2 regions of the Variovorax sp. J31P207 genome follow, and region 1 is predicted to be linked to the other one. Evidence: riboswitches for the same ligand, from Rfam matches in the RefSeq annotation. Region 1 holds a riboswitch; the other holds the start of a gene.
What was found. Region 1 has a riboswitch for glycine ahead of QTI68_RS13230 (D-amino acid dehydrogenase). Riboswitches for the same ligand answer to the same signal wherever they lie in the genome.

Region 1 (4,840 bases):
CGAGATGGAAGATGGACATGTGTCTTTCTGTGTCTGTTTGGGCATTGTCCACAAGCCGGGCCCTCATGGCGAGTGCCGGATGCCGTCGGGCGCCCAAAAGCCCTGACGCTTGGAGTAAGCTGCCAAGACAAGAAACACAGACCCGGAGCACGCCATGAGCGACGCCAGCAAGCCCTTCGCCTTCAGTCAGTTCGTTCCGGGCTTCGACTTCCTCAAGAATCTGACGGGCGGCGCCAGCGCCTCGCCCGGCGCCGTGCCCGGCCTGCCGAGCCTGTCGAGCTGGGTGGCGCCGACGCTGAGCATCGAAGAGGTCGACAAGCGCATCCAGGAGCTCAAGACGGTGCAGTACTGGCTCGAGCAGAACGGCCACGCGCTGAAGGCGACCATCCAGGCGCTCGAGGTGCAGAAGATGACGCTCTCGACCTTGCGCGGCATGAACGTCCGCATGGAAGACCTCGCCAACGCCTTCACCCGGCCGGCCGCGCCGGCCCCGTCCGCCGCGCCCGAACCCGAACCCGAAGCGCAGCCGGAGGTCGAAGAGCCACCGGCGCCGAAGCGCGCCAAGGCCGCCGCCGCCCAGGACTCGGCTGGCGTCGTCGATCCGGTCCAGTGGTGGGGTGCGTTGACCCAGCAGTTCCAGCAGATCGCCAGTTCGGCATTGCAAGAGGCCTCCCAGCTGAAGATGCCGGTGATGCCGCAGCCGCTGGGCGATCACGCGGGCCCGGGCGCAGCGTCCGCACCGGCCCGGGCCGCCGAGAGGCCGGCCGCCGCCGCCAAGAAGGCACCGGCCACGCGCCGCGGCGCCAGCGCGTCCGCCAAGCGGCCTGCGCCGGCGCGCAAGCGCGCGGGCTGAAAGGCCAGACATGAAGCTGTTTCCGAGCGGGCACGCCACCCATCCGCAATGGCGCATGGCGGCCGGCCTGGTGCTGGCGCAGCTGCGGGCGCAGATGGCGCTGCCGGACTACGCCCGCGCGCCGTCGCTGGGCCTGCTCTACATCACCGACCACTACGGGGAAGATGCCCAGGAGATCCTCGACCACCTGGGGGCCGAACTGCCCGAGATCACCGACTGGACCGGCACCGTGGGTGTCGGCGTGGCCGCCAACAACGCCGAGTACTTCGACGAGCCGGCGCTCAGCGTGATGCTGTGCGAGCTGCCGAGCGACCAGTACCGGGTGTTTTCCGGCGTGGCGCCGCTGGCCAGCTCCGAAATGAGCGGTTTCGCGGCCCACACGGCGCTGGTCCATGCCGACCCGCGGACGCCCGAACTCGGCGAACTGATCGCCGAGATGGCGGACCGCACCGACACCGGTTATTTGTTCGGAGGCCTGTCCTCCGGGCGGGTCGGCTCGCTGCAATTCGCGATCGGCGGCAATGGCAACATCCGCGGACATGGTGCGGTCGGCGGCGTGTTCTCGGGCGGCCTGTCGGGCGTGGTGTTCGGCGAGGGCGTGCGGCTGGTCTCGCGCGTGACCCAGGGCTGCCAGCCGGTCTCGCGCGAACGCGAGATCACCGAGGCCGACGGCAACCTGCTGCTGGCGCTCGATGGCGAGCCCGCGCTCGACGTCCTGCTGGCCGACCTGCGGGTCTCGCTCGATGCCCCCGAGCAGGCGATCGACGCGGTCCGCGCCACCCTGGTCGGACTGGTCGAGGCCGGAAGCGACGGCGTCCGGCGCACCGGCGATCTCGGCGCCGACGTCCGGGTACGCCACATCATCGGCCTCGACCCGACGCGTCGCGGCGTGGCGATCGCCGACAACGCCGAGACCGGGATGCGTCTGAGCTTCTGCCGCCGCAACGCGCAGGCCGCGCGGGCCGACCTGATGCGCGTCTGCGCGGAGATCCGCGAGGAGCTGGAGCCGCAGGAGCAGACGCTCGCCACCGCGCGCGAAGTCGCGGCCGGCGAGGCCGAGGCCGCGCCGCATCCGGCGCGCCGCATCGCGGGCGCCATCTACGTCAGCTGTTCGGGCCGCGGCGGGCCGCATTTCGGCGCCCCCGGTGCCGAGCTGCAGATCGTGCGCCATGCCCTCGGCGATGTCCCGCTGGTCGGCTTCTTCGCCGCCGGCGAGATCGCCCGCAATCACCTCTACGGCTACACCGGCGTGCTGACCGTCTTCACCGCCGGGGACTGAGCCGCTGCGCGCAGCCCGGTGAACGCGAAGTCGACTTCCGGCTTCAGCCCGCTCACGATCCGCGCGATCGACTTGCCCGAGCCGCAGGCGTGGGTCCAGCCCAGCGTGCCGTGGCCGGTGTTCAGGAACAGGTTCGGCAGCCGGGTGCCGCCGATCAGCGGCACGTTGCTCGGCGTCGCCGGGCGCAGTCCGGTCCAGAACTGGGCTTCGGATGCCTCGCCGGCGCCGGGGAACAGTTCCTCGACGCGCCGCACGATAGCCTCGCAGCGCACCCGGTTCAGGTCGCGGTCGTAGCCGTTGAGCTCGGCGGTGCCGGCGATCCGCAGCCGGTCGCCACCGGCCGAGGTGTAGCGCGAGAACACCAGCTTGAACTCGTCGTCGGTCAGCGAGACCTGGTGCGCCCTGGACGCATCCTTGACCGGCATCGTGACCGAATAGCCCTTGGCCGGATAGATCGGCAGCCGGATGCCCAGCGGCGCTGCATAGAGCGGGCTCAGCGAGCCCATCGCCAGCACGAAGGCATCGCCGCGGATGCGCTGGAAGCGGCCTTCGCTGTCGGTCGCCTCGACATGGTCGATGCTGCCGCCGGCCTCGCGCAGCGCGGTCACCGTGTGGCTCATGAGAAAGCGCACGCCGGCCGTCTCGGCCAGCTTGACCAGCTCGCGCGCGAAGCGGTTGGCATCGCCCGATTCGTCTTCCGCCGTGTAGGTCGCACCGGCCAGCTGCGGGCGGATGTGGGCGAGCGCGGGCTCGAGCTTCACCGCCTCGTCGGCCGAAATCACGCGCCGGTCGCAGCCGAGCGCGCGCATCTGCTCGGCTGGCGCCAGCGCGGCGTCGAACTCCTTTTGCGTCGTGTAGAAGTGCAGGATGCCCTGGGTCCGCTGGTCGTAGGCCAGGCCGGTGTCGCGCCGCAGCTGCTGCAGCGTGTCGCGGCTGTAGGTGCCCAGGCGCACGATCTGCTCGATGTTGTGGCGGGTGCGTGCCGGCGTGCATTCGCGCAGGAACTGCAGGCCCCAGAGCCACTGCCGCATGTCGGCGCGGATGCGGAACATCAGGGGGGCGTCTTCCTTGCCGAGCCATTGCAGCACCTTGAGCGGCGCCCCCGGATTGGCCCAGGGCTCGGCATGGCTGACCGAGATCTGGCCGCCGTTGGCGAAGCTGGTTTCCGCCGCCGGCGTGGCCTGGCGGTCGATGACGGTCACTTCGTGGCCGAGTTGCTGGAGGTAGTAGGCCGAGGTCACGCCGAGCAGGCCGGCGCCAAGAACGATCACGCGCATATCGAGAACCCTTGAAGGTTGCAGCGCTCGGACGCGACGGTTCGGATTGCCGACGGGAACGAAGGCAACCGGACCGGAAGTCCGAGTTGCCGCTCCCCCTGTCCTCGGTACCTGAGAGATTCACCCGCTGCGCCCGCAGCGGGTTTGCTCCTTCGGTGCATCACGCGATGGGCGTGATGGCTCTCCAGACGGCTTTGACAGTTGGTGCAGTACAGGCCCATCACGTGGGCCGACCTGAGCGTTTATGGGAGTTTGCGCCTTCGGTGGGGCCCGTGGGCCCGCTCTCCTGCAGTGGGCGGATTCTAAGGGCGCCGGAACGCGAAGTCGAGTTCGGGCCGCAGGCCGCTGACGATGCGCGCGATCGACTTGCCGGCGCCGCAGGCGTGGACCCAGGTGCGGGTGCCGGGCGCGGTGTTCAGGAACAGGTTGGGCAGCCGGGTCTTGCCGATCATCGGCAGCCGGTTGATGCTGACCGCGTGCATCGCCGTGTCGAAGCTGGCCCGGCTCGCGTCGGCCACGCCGGGCAGCAGCATCTCGGTGCGGCGCACGATCGCCTGGAAGCGGTCGGAGTCGGGTTCGGCCTCCTCGTCGAGTCCGGCCATCACGATCGCATGGACCCGCAGCTGGTCGCCGGCCGGGGTTTCGATCCGCACGATGCGCAGCTTGCCCTGGCGGTCGCGCAACGCGATGCGCGGCGCCATGGCGGGATCCAGGATCGGCATCGTGACGATGTATTCGCGCACGAAACGCAGCGGCATGTCGATGCCGAGGTCTTCCGCGTGCGGCACGCTCGCGGCACCCAGCGCCAGCACATAGGCCTGGCCGCGCAAGGTGGTGGTCCGGCCGGCGCCATCGAGCAACTCGACATGGTCGATGCGACCGTCCTGCTCCTTGAGCGCGACCACCGTGTGGCGGGTCATGAAGCGCACCCCGGCGGCGCGGCACAGGAAGACCAGGCCGGCGGCGAACTGGGCCGGGTCGCGCGCCGGATCCTCTTGCGCGTAGGTGGCCCCGACCAGCTTGCTGCGCATGGCCGCCAGCGCCGGTTCCAGGCCAATGGCCTCGTCGACCGACAACAGCCGCTCCTCGCAGCCCAGCCCCGACCAGTGGGTGGCGTTCGCCATCCGGGCCCGAAAGGCCTCGGGGTCGGTGAACAGGTTCATGAGGCCGGCCGTGCGCGCGCCGTGCGGCACGCCGGTTTCGTCGCCCAGGGCGCGCGCGCTCTTGCGGCTGTAGGCGGCCAGGCGCACCAGGTGATCGAGCGGATCGCGCTTCGGCGGCGTGCCGACGGCGCGGTCGATCAGCCGGGCGAAGCCGCGGCGGATGCCGCTGCGCAGCTTCGAGAGCTTCTTGCCGCGCCGCTTCGGCGGCGCGGTCGCAGTCGCTGCGCCGGGACGGGCGGCAGCGACGCCGCGCGCCTTGGCCGCCGGT
Region 2 (12,627 bases), on a different contig from region 1:
CAGCGCGTCCTGCGCCAGTTCCTCGGCCAGGCCGAGGTCGCGCACCCGGCGCGCCAGCGCGCCGATGATGCGGGCCGACTCGATGCGCCAGACGGCGTTGATCGTTCGGTGCGTCTCGGTCGCATCCATGCGTCGTCGTCTCAATCGCGGGCCGCGGCGCGTTCGCGCAGATGCGCTTCCTGCTCGCGGATCTCGGGCGCGAACTCGGCACCGAAGTCTTCCGCCTCGTAGACCTGGCGCAGCTCCAGCGCGACCTTGCCGTGGCCGTCGATCGGCGGCCAGCGCTTGACCCATTCGAGCGCTTCCTCGCGCGATCCGACCTGGATCAGGGTGAAGCCCGCGACCAGTTCCTTGGTCTCCGCGAAAGGCCCGTCGACCACTGTCGGCTTGCCGCCTGCGAACTGGATGCGGGCGCCGCCGCTGGCACTGGGCTTGAGGCCCATGCCGTCGAGCATCACGCCGGCATCGATCATCGCCTTGTTGTAGGCCATCATGTCGCTGACCAGCTGTGCGGTGGGCATGGCGCCGGCCTCGGTCTCGGCGTCGGCCTTGCGGATGATCATGAACTTCATGGTCGTGCCTCCTTCGGTCCGTTCAAGGCCGCTTCGAGCGGGCCGCGTCGAACACCCGCTTTTCCTGCTCGCGCAGCTCGGGCGTCAACTCGGCGCCGAAATCGTCCATCTCGAACACCTGGCGCAGCTCGAGTTCGGCGCCGTCGTCGAAGGGGGCTCGGCGCAGCCATTCGAGCGCTTCCTCTTTCGAGCGCACCTGCCAGAGCCAGAAGCCGGCGATCAGCTCCTTGGTCTCGCTGAAGGGGCCGTCGATGACGGTGCGCTCCTTGCCGGAGAAGCGCATGCGCGCCCCCTTCGAGCTCGGGTGCAGGCCTTCGCCGGCGAGCAGCACGCCGGCCTTGACCAGCGCCTCGTTGTAGTTGCCCATGTCGGTCAGCAACTGCTGGCTCGGCATCACGCCGGCTTCGGATTCCTTGCTGGCCTTGACGATCACCATGAATCGCATGTCCTTGCTCCTTCGGTTGCGAGGCCGGCGGCGGTCGGGAATCGACCGCGCGCTGCCGGGCTCTCCAGGACGTCGAAGCAGCGGAGGCGAAATCGACAGCCCCGCGGGCCGTCGATTGAAAAAATATGTATCTCGCCTCAGCCGTTGGCGTAGGCGTCCACCGGCACGCAGCTGCAGAACAGGTTGCGATCGCCGTAGACGTTGTCGACCCGCCCGATCGGCGGCCAGTACTTGGTCTGCCGGAGGCTGGCCAGCGGGAAGGCGCCGAGCTCCCGTGAGTAGGGACGCGTCCATTCGCTGCCGAGCAGGCTGGCCGCGGTGTGCGGGGCGTTGCGCAGCGGGTTGTCCTCCTTCGGCCAGATGCCTTCCTCGATGCGGCGGATCTCGCCCCGGATCGCGATCATGGCGTCGATGAAGCGGTCGAGCTCGGCCAGCGGTTCGCTTTCGGTCGGCTCGACCATCAGCGTGCCGGGCACAGGGAAGCTCAAGGTCGGCGCATGGAAGCCGTAGTCGATCAGCCGCTTGGCGACATCCTCGGCGCTGACGCCGCTGGCGTCCTTGAGCGGACGCAGGTCGAGGATGCACTCGTGCGCCACGTGGCCATTGGGGCTCGCGTAGAGGGTCGGGAAGTGGTCCTTGAGCCGGGCGCTGATGTAGTTGGCGCTAAGGATCGCGGTCTCGGTCGCGGCCTGCAGGCCCTTGGCGCCCATCATGCGGCAATACATCCAGCTGATCGGCAGCACCGCGGCATTGCCCAGCGGCGCCGCCGACACCGCGCCGACCGCGCCGTTGGACGCCAGTCCGCCGGTCGCATGGCCCGGCAGGTAGGGCACCAGGTCCTCGACCACGCAGACCGGGCCGACACCCGGCCCGCCGCCGCCGTGCGGGATGCAGAAGGTCTTGTGCAGGTTCAGGTGGCTCACGTCGCCGCCGAACTCGCCCGGCGCCGCCACGCCGACCAGCGCATTCATGTTGGCGCCGTCGACATAGACCCGGCCGCCGTGCGCGTGCACGATCTCGCAGAGCTCCTTGACGCGGGTCTCGAAGACGCCGTGGGTGCTGGGGTAGGTGATCATCACGGCGGCCAGCGTGTCGCGATGCTGCTCGCAGGCGCGCGCCAGGTCGTCGATGTCGACATTGCCTTCGGCGTCGCAGCCGGTCACCACCACCTTCATGCCCACCATGTGGGCGCTGGCCGGATTGGTGCCGTGGGCGGAAGACGGGATCAGGCAGACATTGCGGTGCGCTTCGCCCCGGGCCTCGTGGAAGGCCTTGATCGCGAGCAGGCCCGCGTACTCGCCCTGCGATCCGGCGTTGGGCTGCAGGCTGATGCCCGCATAGCCGGTCGCCTCGCAGAGCCAGGCGCGCAGCTGGGCATCGAGCTGGGCATAGCCCAGCAACTGGTCGGCCGGCGCGAACGGATGGATGTTCGCGAACTCGCGCCAGGTGATCGGGATCATCTCGCTGGTCGCGTTGAGCTTCATGGTGCAGCTGCCGAGCGGGATCATGCTGCGGTCGAGCGCCAGGTCCTTGTCGCTCAGGCTGCGGATGTAGCGCAGCATCGCGGTCTCGCTCTTGTGGGTGTTGAACACCGGATGCGCCAGGAAGTCGCTGGTGCGGCGCAGGTCCTCGGGGATGCGGATGCGCACCGTGGCGGCGATGGCGTCGAAGTCGGGTCCGCGCGTGCCTTCGGTCGCGAACAGACCCCACAGCATCTCGACGTCGGCGCGCGTGGTGGTCTCGTCGAGTGACAGGCCCAGATGCTGCTGCAGGCGATGGCGCAGGTTGACGCCCGCCGCCTCGGCGCGTTCGTGGATGGCCTGGGTGTCCTCGCCGGTGTGGATGGTGAGCGAATCGAAGGCGGTGTCGTTGACCAGTTCGCGGCCCATCTGCTCCAGGCCCTGCGCCAGCACCGCCGTCAGCAGGCCCACGCGCTGCGCGATGCGGCGCAGGCCTTCGGGCCCATGGTAGACCGCGTACATGCTGGCGACCACCGCCGGCAGCACCTGCGCGGTGCAGATGTTCGAGGTCGCCTTCTCGCGCCGGATGTGCTGCTCGCGCGTCTGCAGCGCGAGCCGATAGGCCGGCTGGCCGTGGGCGTCGACGCTGACGCCGACCAGCCGGCCGGGCAGCGAGCGCTTGAACTCGTCGCGGCAGGCCAGGTAGGCCGCATGCGGGCCGCCGTTGCACATCGGCATGCCGAAGCGCTGGGTGGTGCCGCAGACGATGTCGGCGTCCCAATCGCCGGGCGGCGCCAGCAGGGTCAGGGCCAGCAGGTCGGCGGCAACGCAGAAGGCCGCCTGGCACTGGTGGGCGTGGCCGGCCAGCGGACGCAGGTCGTGCACGTGGCCGGTGGTGGAGGGGTATTGCGCCAGGGCGCCGAAGAAGCCGCCGCTGGCCATCAGCAGCGGCAGCGGCTCGGTGGCGGTGCTGACCTTGACCACGATGCCGAGCGGCGCCGCCCGGGTGCGGAGCACCTCGATGGTCTGAGGATGGCAGTCGCCCGAGACCAGGAACACGTTGCTCTTGCTCTTGACGCTGCGCCGGGCCAGCGTCATCGCCTCGGCCGCGGCGGTGGCCTCGTCGAGCATCGAGGCGTTGGCGATCGCCATGCCCGTCAGGTCGCAGACCATGGTCTGGAAATTAACCAGCGCCTCCATGCGGCCCTGGGAGATCTCGGCCTGGTAGGGCGTGTAGGCGGTGTACCAGGCCGGGTTCTCGAGCACGTTGCGCAGGATCACGCCCGGCGTGTGGGTGCCGTAGTAGCCCTGGCCGATGAAGCTCTTCGCCACCTTGTTCTTCGCCGCGATAGCCTTGAGTTCGGCCAGCGCGTCGGCCTCGGTGATCGGCGCCGGCAGCCGCATCGGCCGGCTGCGGCGGATCGCCGGGGGCACGATGCCGTCGATCAGTTCGGCGCGCGTGGTCGAGCCGATGGCCGCGAGCATCGCCGGTTCGTCTTCGGCCTCGATGCCGATGTGGCGGGCGATGAATTCTTCGGCGTTCTGCAGTTCGCGCAGCGAGGGATGGAAAGGCACGGGCGTCGGCATGGAGGGCTCGGGTGGTGGGGCGTGTGAATCAGTTGTCGGCGGAGAACTTCTCGTAGGCGGTTTCGTCGAGCAGGGGCTCGAGTTGGGCCGGTTCGCTCACCCGCACCTTGAAGAACCAGCCTCCGTCCATCGGCGCACTGTTGGCCAGCGAGGGATCGGCGCGCAGGTCTTCGTTGACTTCGATGATTTCGCCGGAGACCGGCATGAAGACATCGGCCGCGGCCTTGACCGATTCGACGACACCCGCGACCTCGCCCTGGGCAAATTTCTTGCCGACTTCGGGCAGGTCGACGAAGACCACGTCGCCGAGCGCGTCCTGTGCATGCACCGTGATGCCGACGGTGACCAGTGCCGCGTCGGCTTCCTGCCGCACCCACTCGTGGTCCTTGGTGTACTTGATGGTCATGGGGAAAACTCCTTGGAAAAAAGGCTGGCTTGGAGAAATTGGAGAAGAGGGTGTCAGCCGCGGTAGTACCGGGCCGGCACGAAGGGCAGCGTGCTGACTTCCATCGGCACCGGCTTGCCCCGCACCATGGCCTGCAGTCGGGTGCCCGGTTCGGCATAGGCCAGCGCGACGTAGCCCATGGCGACCGGCCGGTCGACGCTGGGGCCGAGCAGGCCGCTGGTGACCTGGCCGATGGGCAGGCCCTCGAAGGATTCGAGCACGCAGCCCTCGCGCACCGGCACGCGCTCCAGCGCGACCAGGCCGACGCGCTGGCGCTTCAGCGTCTCGTGGTCGAGGTGGCCGGCGGTGCCGCTCGCGGCCGTGAGTTGGGCCAGCACCCTGGCCGCGCCCGGAAAACCGCCTTCGCGTGCGCCGCCGCTGCGCCGGACCTTCTGGATCGCCCAGCTCAGCGCCGCTTCGACCGGCGTCGTGCTTTCGTCGATGTCGTTGCCGTAGAGGCAGAGGCCGGCCTCGAGCCGCAGCGAATTGCGGGCCCCCAGGCCGATCGGCTGGACCTCGGGCTGGGCCAGCAGCAGCCGGGCCAGTGCCTCGGCGTCCTTGGCCGCGACCGAAATCTCGAAACCATCTTCGCCGGTGTAGCCGCTGCGCGTGGCGAAGGCCTCGATGCCGCCGATGCGGACCGGGCCGCCGGTCATGAAGACGAAGCGCTCGATGCCCGGCGACAGCCGCGCCAGCACGGCCGCGGCCTGCGGACCCTGGAGCGCGAGCAGCGCGTGGTCGGGCATCGGCTGCACCTGGCAGCGCTGCCCGATCCGGGCCTGGATATGGGCGATGTCGGCCGCCTTGCAGGCGCCGTTGACGATCACGAACAGCGAGTCGTTGCCTTCGTTGAAGAACATCAGGTCGTCGAGGATGCCGCCCTGGTCGTTCAGCAGCAGGCCGTAGCGCTGCTTGCCTGGCGCCAGGCCGATCACGTCGACCGGCATCAGGCTCTCGAAGGCGGCCGCCGCATCAGGCCCCACCAGGCGCAGCTGGCCCATGTGGGAAATATCGAACAGGCCGGCGGCCGCGCGGGTGTGCTTGTGCTCGGCCATCACGCCGGCGGGGTATTGCACCGGCATGGTGTAGCCCGCGAAGGGCACCATGCGGGCGCCGAGCTCCAGGTGCAGGGCGTGGAGCGGAGTCTTCAGCAGTACGTCGGATGCGGCGGCCAAGGGCGGTTCTCCAAAGGGGCAGTGCTTGTTCCATGACGAGAAGCCATGGGCCACCCCTGCTGTCCGCTTTACCTGAGAGATTCGCCCCACGATCGGGGTTTGCTCCTTCGGTGGGCGGCACGGCACGCCTGGCGCGCCGAACCACCTCTCTCCAGCAAGGAAACGCCCGTAACCGGGCGTCTTGTCAGTCCTTTTGCCTGAGCGTTCGGGCCCTTGTTTCGGGGGACCTGCGCCTTCGGCGGCCCCACCGCGGCGGGACGCTCTCCTGACCGCAGAAGTGTAAGGGAATCGGGAGCCGGCCGGCGACTTCAGTGCACCGGCGATGCCGGAAGCAATTTCTCGATGCGCTCGCGGATCGCCTCGGCGCGCGCGGCGCCCGCCGCCTGCTCGATCTCGCCGAGCATCGCGCGGGCGGTGACCAGCATCGAATCGCGGTCGCGCGCCTCGCGCAGCGCTTCGCGGAAGCGCTCGGCCAGCACCGGGTCGCGGCGCACGAACATGCGCTCGCAGAGGTCGAACAGGAACATGCGGGTGGTGGCCAGCGAGGGCTTGCCGTCGAAGATGTCGGCCGCGACCGGTGCCGCTTCGATCACTTGGACCGTTTCGGCCGGGCGGCCCTGCAGGTAGCCCTCCTGCACCAGGTGGTGTGCCACCCGGCCGGCTTCCTCGCGGCCGCCGAACAGGGTGCCGAAATCAGTCAGCGAGCGCTGGCCGTCGGCCATCAGCAGCAGGGCGCGCTCGCGCTGGCCCAGCGTGCGGCGGCCGGGCTGGAGTTCGTGGCGCGCCTTGTCGGTCTTGGTGAGGAACATGGGATGCTGCAGCGTCTTGAGGCGAGCGCTGCAGCATCGGGTATCAGCGTGACATCTTCGTGAAATCTTCCCCGGCTACTTGAAGCCCCACAGATGCGGCAGCCAGGTGCTGAGCGCGGGCACGAAGGTCAGCACCAGCAGCACCGCGCCGTGCGCCCAGAGAAAGGGCACCAGCTCGCGCACCAGCTGCGACATCGGCACCCGCGAGACGTTGCAGGTGACGAACAGCAGCCCGCCCACCGGCGGCGTGATCATGCCGAGCGTCAGGTTGTAGATCACGATCATCGCGAAGTGGATCGGATCGATGCCGAGCTTGACCGCCACCGGTGCCAGGATCGGCGCCAGCACCATCACGCCCGGCAGCGGCTCGATGAAGATGCCGAACAGGAGCAGGAAGATGTTCACGATGATCAGGAACATCCAGGGCGACAGGTTCATCGCGGCCAGCCATTCGGCGAGCTGTTGCGGCACGTTCTCGATCGTCAGGATCCAGGCGAAGGAAGCCGACAGGCCGATGATGATCAGCACCGACGCCGAGAGCAGCGCGGAACGCGAGAGGATGTCGGGCAGGGCCTTCCATTCGAGCGTGCGATAGACGAACTTGCCGCACACCAGCGCATAGAAGACCGCCACCACCGAGGCCTCGGTGGGCGTGAACCAGCCGGCGCGCATGCCGCCGAGGATCACCACCGGCAGCAAGATTGCGGGGATCGCCTTCCAGGTCGTCAGCAGCACCTCGCGCCAGGGCGGCATGCCGCCGTCGCCCTTGTAGTTGCGCTTCTTCGAGACGTGGAAGTTCACCACGCACATCGCCACCGCGATCAGGATGCCCGGGATCAGTCCTGCCACGAACAGGCTGCCGACCGAGACGTTGTCGTCCTGCAGCGCGTAGATGATCATGATGATCGAGGGCGGGATGATCGGGCCGACGATCGCCGTCGACGCGGTCAGCGCCGCGGCATACGAGCGGTCGTAGCCGGCCTTGTCCATCATCTTGATCAGCATCGAGCCCGGCCCCGCGGCATCGGCCAGTGCCGAGCCCGAGATGCCCGAGAAGAAGGTCAGCGACACCACGTTGGTGTAGCCCAGGCCGCCGCGCCGATGGCCGACGAACTGGCCCGCGAAGCGCAGCAGCACCTCGGTCAGCGAGCCGCCGCTCATGAGTTCGGCGGCCAGGATGAAGAACGGCACCGCCATCAGCGGAAAGCTGTCGATGCCGGTGAAGGTCTCCTTCAGCAGCACCATCAGCGGAAAGGATTCGGCCAGGATCAGCGTGGCGGCGGTGGCCAGGCCGAGCGCAAAGGCGACCGGCACGCCGATCGCGAGGAAGACGCAGACCGAGAGGATCAGGACCAGGCTGGCGTTCATAGCGAGGCGCTCGCGGCCGCATCGAAATGCGCATCGGAGGCGAATTCACGGCGCAGCACGTAGCCGCGCACGATCAGCAGCCAGTGGACGATCAGCAGCAGGCCACCGAAGAACATCGCGCTGTAGATGTAGGCAAAGGGGATCTGCGTCACGGCCGTGAGCTGGAACATGGTGCGTTCCATGTAGAGCCAGCCGTACCAGACCATGAAGCCGAAGAAGGCGAACAGCAGCGCCGCGACCAGGGCACGCATCGCGATCGCGGCCTTGGCCGGCAGCGCATCCTGCAGGTTCTCGACCGCGATGTGGCCGCCGTAGCGCAGCACCGGGCCGGCGCCCAGGAAGGTGAGCCAGATCATCATGTGGCGCGAGACTTCCTCGGCCCATTCGAGCGAGTTGCTGGTGAGGTAGCGCATCGCGACGTTGATGAAGATGATCACCGACATCGATGCGAGGAGCAGGATCAGCGCCCAGCGGTTGGCGGCCAGGAAGTAGTGTTCGAAGGTTTTCACTGCGGCTTCTTGTTGTTGTGGGAGCGGGCAAGGAAACCGCCCGGTGCCATCGCTGGCTCACCGGGCGGCGCTGCCTGGGCGCGCGGCGCGCGCCTACTGGACGTCGGTGATCTTCTTGATGTTGTCGGCGCCGAATTCCTTGGCATAGCCGACGTAGGCCGGCTTGAGCGCCTCGCGGAAGGCGGCGCCGTCGACCTTGCGCACCACCTTCATGCCGTCCTTCTCGAGTTGCGCGATGCCGTTGTCCTCGTCTTCGTTGACCTTCTTGCGCTGGGCAGCGCCGGCCTTCCGGGCGGCGTCGAGGAAGACCTTCTTGTCGGCGTCGGAGAGCTTGTTCCAGACCCTGGGCGAAAGCAGCAGCAGGGCCGGGCTGTAGACATGCCCGGTCAGCGAGAGGTGGTTCTGCACCTGCGCGAACTTGGCCGACAGGATCACGGGGATCGGGTTCTCCTGGCCATCGACCGTGCCTTGTTGCAGGGCACCGAACAGCTCGGGGAAGGCCATCGGCGTCGGCAGGATGCCGAAGGTGCGGTAGCCGTCCATGTGCACCTTGTTTTCCATGGTGCGCATCTTCAGGCCGGCGGCATCGGCCGGCTTGACGATGTCGCGCTTGCTGTTCGTCATGTGGCGAAAGCCGTTCTCGGTCCAGCCCAGCGCGATGATGCCCTTGCTCGGGAACTTGGCGAGGATGTCCTGGCCGATCGGGCCGTCCATCACCTTGCGCGCGTGGTCGTAGTCGCGGAACAGGAAGGGGATGTCGACGATCTTGACCTCGGGCACGAAGTTGCCGACCGGACCGGTCGAGGTGTTGACCAGGTCCTGGGTCCCCAACTGGACCGCCTCGATCTGTTCGCGCTCGCCGCCGAGCGCCGAGTTCGGGAACTGCTGGCACTTGTAGCGGCCTTGCGTACCCTTCTCGACTTCGTCGCAGAACACCGTCGAGCCGACGCCGTAGTGCGACTCCTTGGTGGTCGCGTAGCCGATCTTCAGCGTGGTGGTCTGGGCGAAGGCGCTGGCGCCGAGGGCGAGCGAGAGGCAGGCGGCGAGGGTGCCGAGTTTCATGTTGTCTCCGGTGTTGGAAGGATGCCCGCGCGACTATGCCTGAAGCGCGCGCGCGGCCCCGTCGGGACTTTCACGGACCCGGGTCTGTGCCAGGGCCGCGATAGGGGCGCCGCAACAGGTACTCGAGCGACTCGAAAAGCGCTTCGCTCAGCAGCGCCAGCGCCGCGGCCGGCACGGCGCCGGCGATCAGCAGTTCGCGGTCGTTGAGCGCCAGACCGGTCACGATGCGTTCGCCGAAGCCGCCGGCGCCGATGAAGGCGGCGATGGTGGCGGTGCCGATCGCGATGGTGGTCGCGGTGCGCACGCCGGCCAGCAAGGTCGGCATGGCCAGCGGCAGCAGCACCGCGCGCAGGTTCTGGCCGCCGGTCATGCCGAGCGCGATGCCGGCGTCGCGCAGGCCGGTGGGCACTTCGGCCAGGCCGGTCACGGTGTTGCGCATGATCGGCAGCAGCGAATAGAGCGTCAGCGCGATCAGCGCCGGCAAGGTGCCGATCACGCCGAGCAGCGAGATCAGCACGGCCAGCAGCGCCAGCGAGGGAATGGTCTGCAGCAGCCCGGTCGCCCCCAGGACCAGCGCGCGCAGCCGCAGGTGTCCGAACACCGCGACCCCGACCGGCACCGCGATCAGGATCGCGACAGCGACCGAGATCGCGACCAGCAGCAGGTGCTGGCGCGCGAGCCGGCCGAGGTCGGGTCCGAACAGCTTGGCCATGAAGCCGCGGGCGCCTTCGCCGCGTTGCGCCGCGGCGCGCGCGCCCGGTTGCGCCGCGGCCAGGAAATCGCGTGCGATGACGTCGAAGGCCACGCCCTGCAACTCTGCGCGCGCATTCATCGCGATCATGGCGTGCTCGTCGATCCGGCCCTCCAGCTGTTGCAGCGCGGCCCAGGCCGCCGGCAGCCGGGCCGGCAGGTCGAGCCGGTACAGCAGCACGGCGTCGTAGCGGGGAAAGTAGTGCCGGTCGTCCTCGAGCACGCGCAGGCCGAGGTGGTCGATCTTGGCGTCGGTGGTGTAGATGTCCATGACGTCGATCTGCTTGGCGGCGATCGCTTCATAGGCGAGGCCGTGGTCGAGTCCGGTCGGCGCCTGAATGAAGCCGTAGCGTGCTGCCAGGCCCTGCCAGCCGTCGGCGCGGCCGATGAATTCGTTCGAAAGGCCGAAGCGCAGTTCGCGCCGGCCGGCCAGGTCGCTCAGGGTGCGGATGCCGAGCCGCTCGGCGTCGGCGGCCCGTATCGCGAGCGCATAGCCGTCGTTGAATCCGAGCGGCACCGCCACGCCGAGCCCGAGCGGGCGCAGCGCGGCGTTCATTTCCTCGCGCGTCATCGAGGCCTGGCCCTTGAGGATCTCGAGCGCGATGGTGCCGGTGTATTCGGCGTAGACATCGATGCCGCCGGATCTCAGCGCCTCGTAGACGATCGCCGTGTTGCCCAGCCCTTGCCGCACCACCGGGGCGACGGCGGTATGCGGCGCCGCGGTCTGCGCCAGCACCTCGGCCAGGATGTAGGACTCGGTGAAGCGCTTGGAGCCTGCGCGTAGCGGCTGTTCCTGCGCGGCCGCGGCCAGGGCGGTGCCGAGCAGGAAGATGAAAGCCAGGGCGGCAAGCCCGGTGCGGCGCAGCAGTTGCATCGCGGCCAGTGTATCGGCGCTGGCACCCGTGCGCCCGTCCTGGTGTCAACGGTTGGGGGCCTTCTCCTACAGCCGATGGTGCGCGCCGCTGATTCGATCACGCGCATCCGGCCAGCATAGTGAAGGGTGCTCATCAACTATGTCCGTCGCGGCCAGGGAAAGCCTTTGTTGCTCGTGCACGGGCTGGGCAGCAACTGGCGGACCTGGCAGACCATCCTCGACCCTCTGGCCGCCGAGCGCGCGGTGGTGGCGATCGACCTGCCCGGTTTCGGCAAGAGCCCGCCGCTGGAAGGCGAGGTCACCTTGCGCACCCTGGCCGGTGCGGTGGCCCGCTTCCTGGACGAACACGATCTGTGCGGTGCCGACGCGGTCGGCAGTTCGATGGGCGCGCGCCTGGTGCTGGAGCTGGCGCGCCGCGGCCAGGTGCTGGGCACCGTCGTGTCGCTGGGGCCGGGCGGCTTCTGGGCCGGCCGTGAGCATTTGGCCTATCAAATCTCGGTCTGCCTGTCGATGCGGCTGGCGCGCGGCTTCGAATCCGCCATGCCCGCCCTGGTGACCCATTCATGGGCGCGCACGCTGCTGCTGGCGCGGTTCTCGGCGCAGCGCCACCGGCTGTCGCCGGCGCTGGTGCAGGAGGAGATGCACAGCTACGCCGTGGCGAAATCCTTCCAGCTCATGCTGGACGATTTCGTTCGCGGATCGCCGCCGCTCGAAGGCGCGGCCCTCGGCACGCTTGCCAAGCCCGTCGTGATCGGCTGGGGCCGGCTCGACAAGGTGTGCCTCCCGCGCCAGGCGGCGCGCGCGCAAGCGCAGTTCCCCGACGCCCGGCTGCACTGGTTCGAGCGCTGCGGCCACTATCCGCACTGGGACCAGCCCGAAGAAACCGCCCGCCTGATCCTCGACACCACCGCTGATTGAAATGCACCTGCCGCAATGAAGAAACACCACCCGCACGGCGCCCGCGAACTCCCTTCGGTCACGGTCGACGGCTACAGCCTGCAGCTGCGCGGCAAGGATGGCTTCATCGGCGACCAGGCCAGCCAGACCGCGTTCAGGCAGCTGCTGGAGCGCTGGCGCCAGCGCCGCCGCCGCAAGGGCAATGATCCGCTGGGCGGCGTGCATTCGAAGGATCTCAGCAAGCGTGAACTCGACGAGGCACTGGGAGAGACGAAGACCTCCGAGGCCGCCGACATGCTGCACGGCGCGATCGAGGAATTCGCGGAAGAACTGGCCTGGGTGATCGATCGCTTCATGCGCCAGCCTTCGTGGAAAGGCGTGCAGCGGATCGTGATCGGCGGCGGCTTTCCGGGCAGCGACGTCGGCGAGCGCGCGGTGCTGCAGGCGGCGGCGATCCTGCAGCACATGAAGGTTTCGGTCGAACTGGCGCGGATCTGCCACGAGCCGGACGACGGCGGCCTGCTGGGCTGGGTTCACCTGGTGCCGCCGCCGATGCGGAAGGGGCACGACGCCATCATCGCGCTCGACATCGGCGGCACCAACGTTCGCTGCGGCATCGTCAAGCTGCGCAAGAAGCGGGCGCCCGACCTGTCGAAGGCCAAGGTGGTGCGGCG

Region 2: linked by a shared signal. The riboswitch ahead of gcvT (glycine cleavage system aminomethyltransferase GcvT) and the one ahead of QTI68_RS13230 (D-amino acid dehydrogenase) in region 1 are both predicted to bind glycine.

What each region holds. Positions count from the first base shown of each region.
Region 1 covers NZ_JASZYN010000003.1:414,707-419,546, forward strand. Annotated here, with positions in the region: gene QTI68_RS13215 (VOC family protein) at 1-19, opposite strand, end outside; gene QTI68_RS13220 (PhaM family polyhydroxyalkanoate granule multifunctional regulatory protein) at 155-853, shown strand; gene QTI68_RS13225 (FIST signal transduction protein) at 864-2,132, shown strand; gene QTI68_RS13230 (D-amino acid dehydrogenase) at 2,093-3,409, opposite strand; glycine riboswitch at 3,498-3,607, opposite strand; glycine riboswitch at 3,623-3,708, opposite strand; gene QTI68_RS13235 (FAD-dependent oxidoreductase) at 3,712-4,840, opposite strand, start outside.
Region 2 covers NZ_JASZYN010000006.1:360,191-372,817, reverse strand. Annotated here, with positions in the region: gene QTI68_RS22380 (RNA polymerase sigma factor) at 1-129, opposite strand, end outside; gene QTI68_RS22375 (YciI family protein) at 141-572, opposite strand; gene QTI68_RS22370 (YciI family protein) at 595-1,017, opposite strand; gene gcvP (aminomethyl-transferring glycine dehydrogenase) at 1,155-4,064, opposite strand; gene gcvH (glycine cleavage system protein GcvH) at 4,093-4,470, opposite strand; gene gcvT (glycine cleavage system aminomethyltransferase GcvT) at 4,524-5,684, opposite strand; glycine riboswitch at 5,734-5,849, opposite strand; glycine riboswitch at 5,860-5,962, opposite strand; gene QTI68_RS22350 (hypothetical protein) at 5,993-6,493, opposite strand; gene QTI68_RS22345 (TRAP transporter large permease) at 6,569-7,861, opposite strand; gene QTI68_RS22340 (TRAP transporter small permease) at 7,858-8,370, opposite strand; gene QTI68_RS22335 (TRAP transporter substrate-binding protein) at 8,464-9,432, opposite strand; gene QTI68_RS22330 (glycine betaine ABC transporter substrate-binding protein) at 9,503-11,056, opposite strand; gene QTI68_RS22325 (alpha/beta fold hydrolase) at 11,183-11,974, shown strand; gene QTI68_RS22320 (ROK family protein) at 11,990-12,627, shown strand, end outside.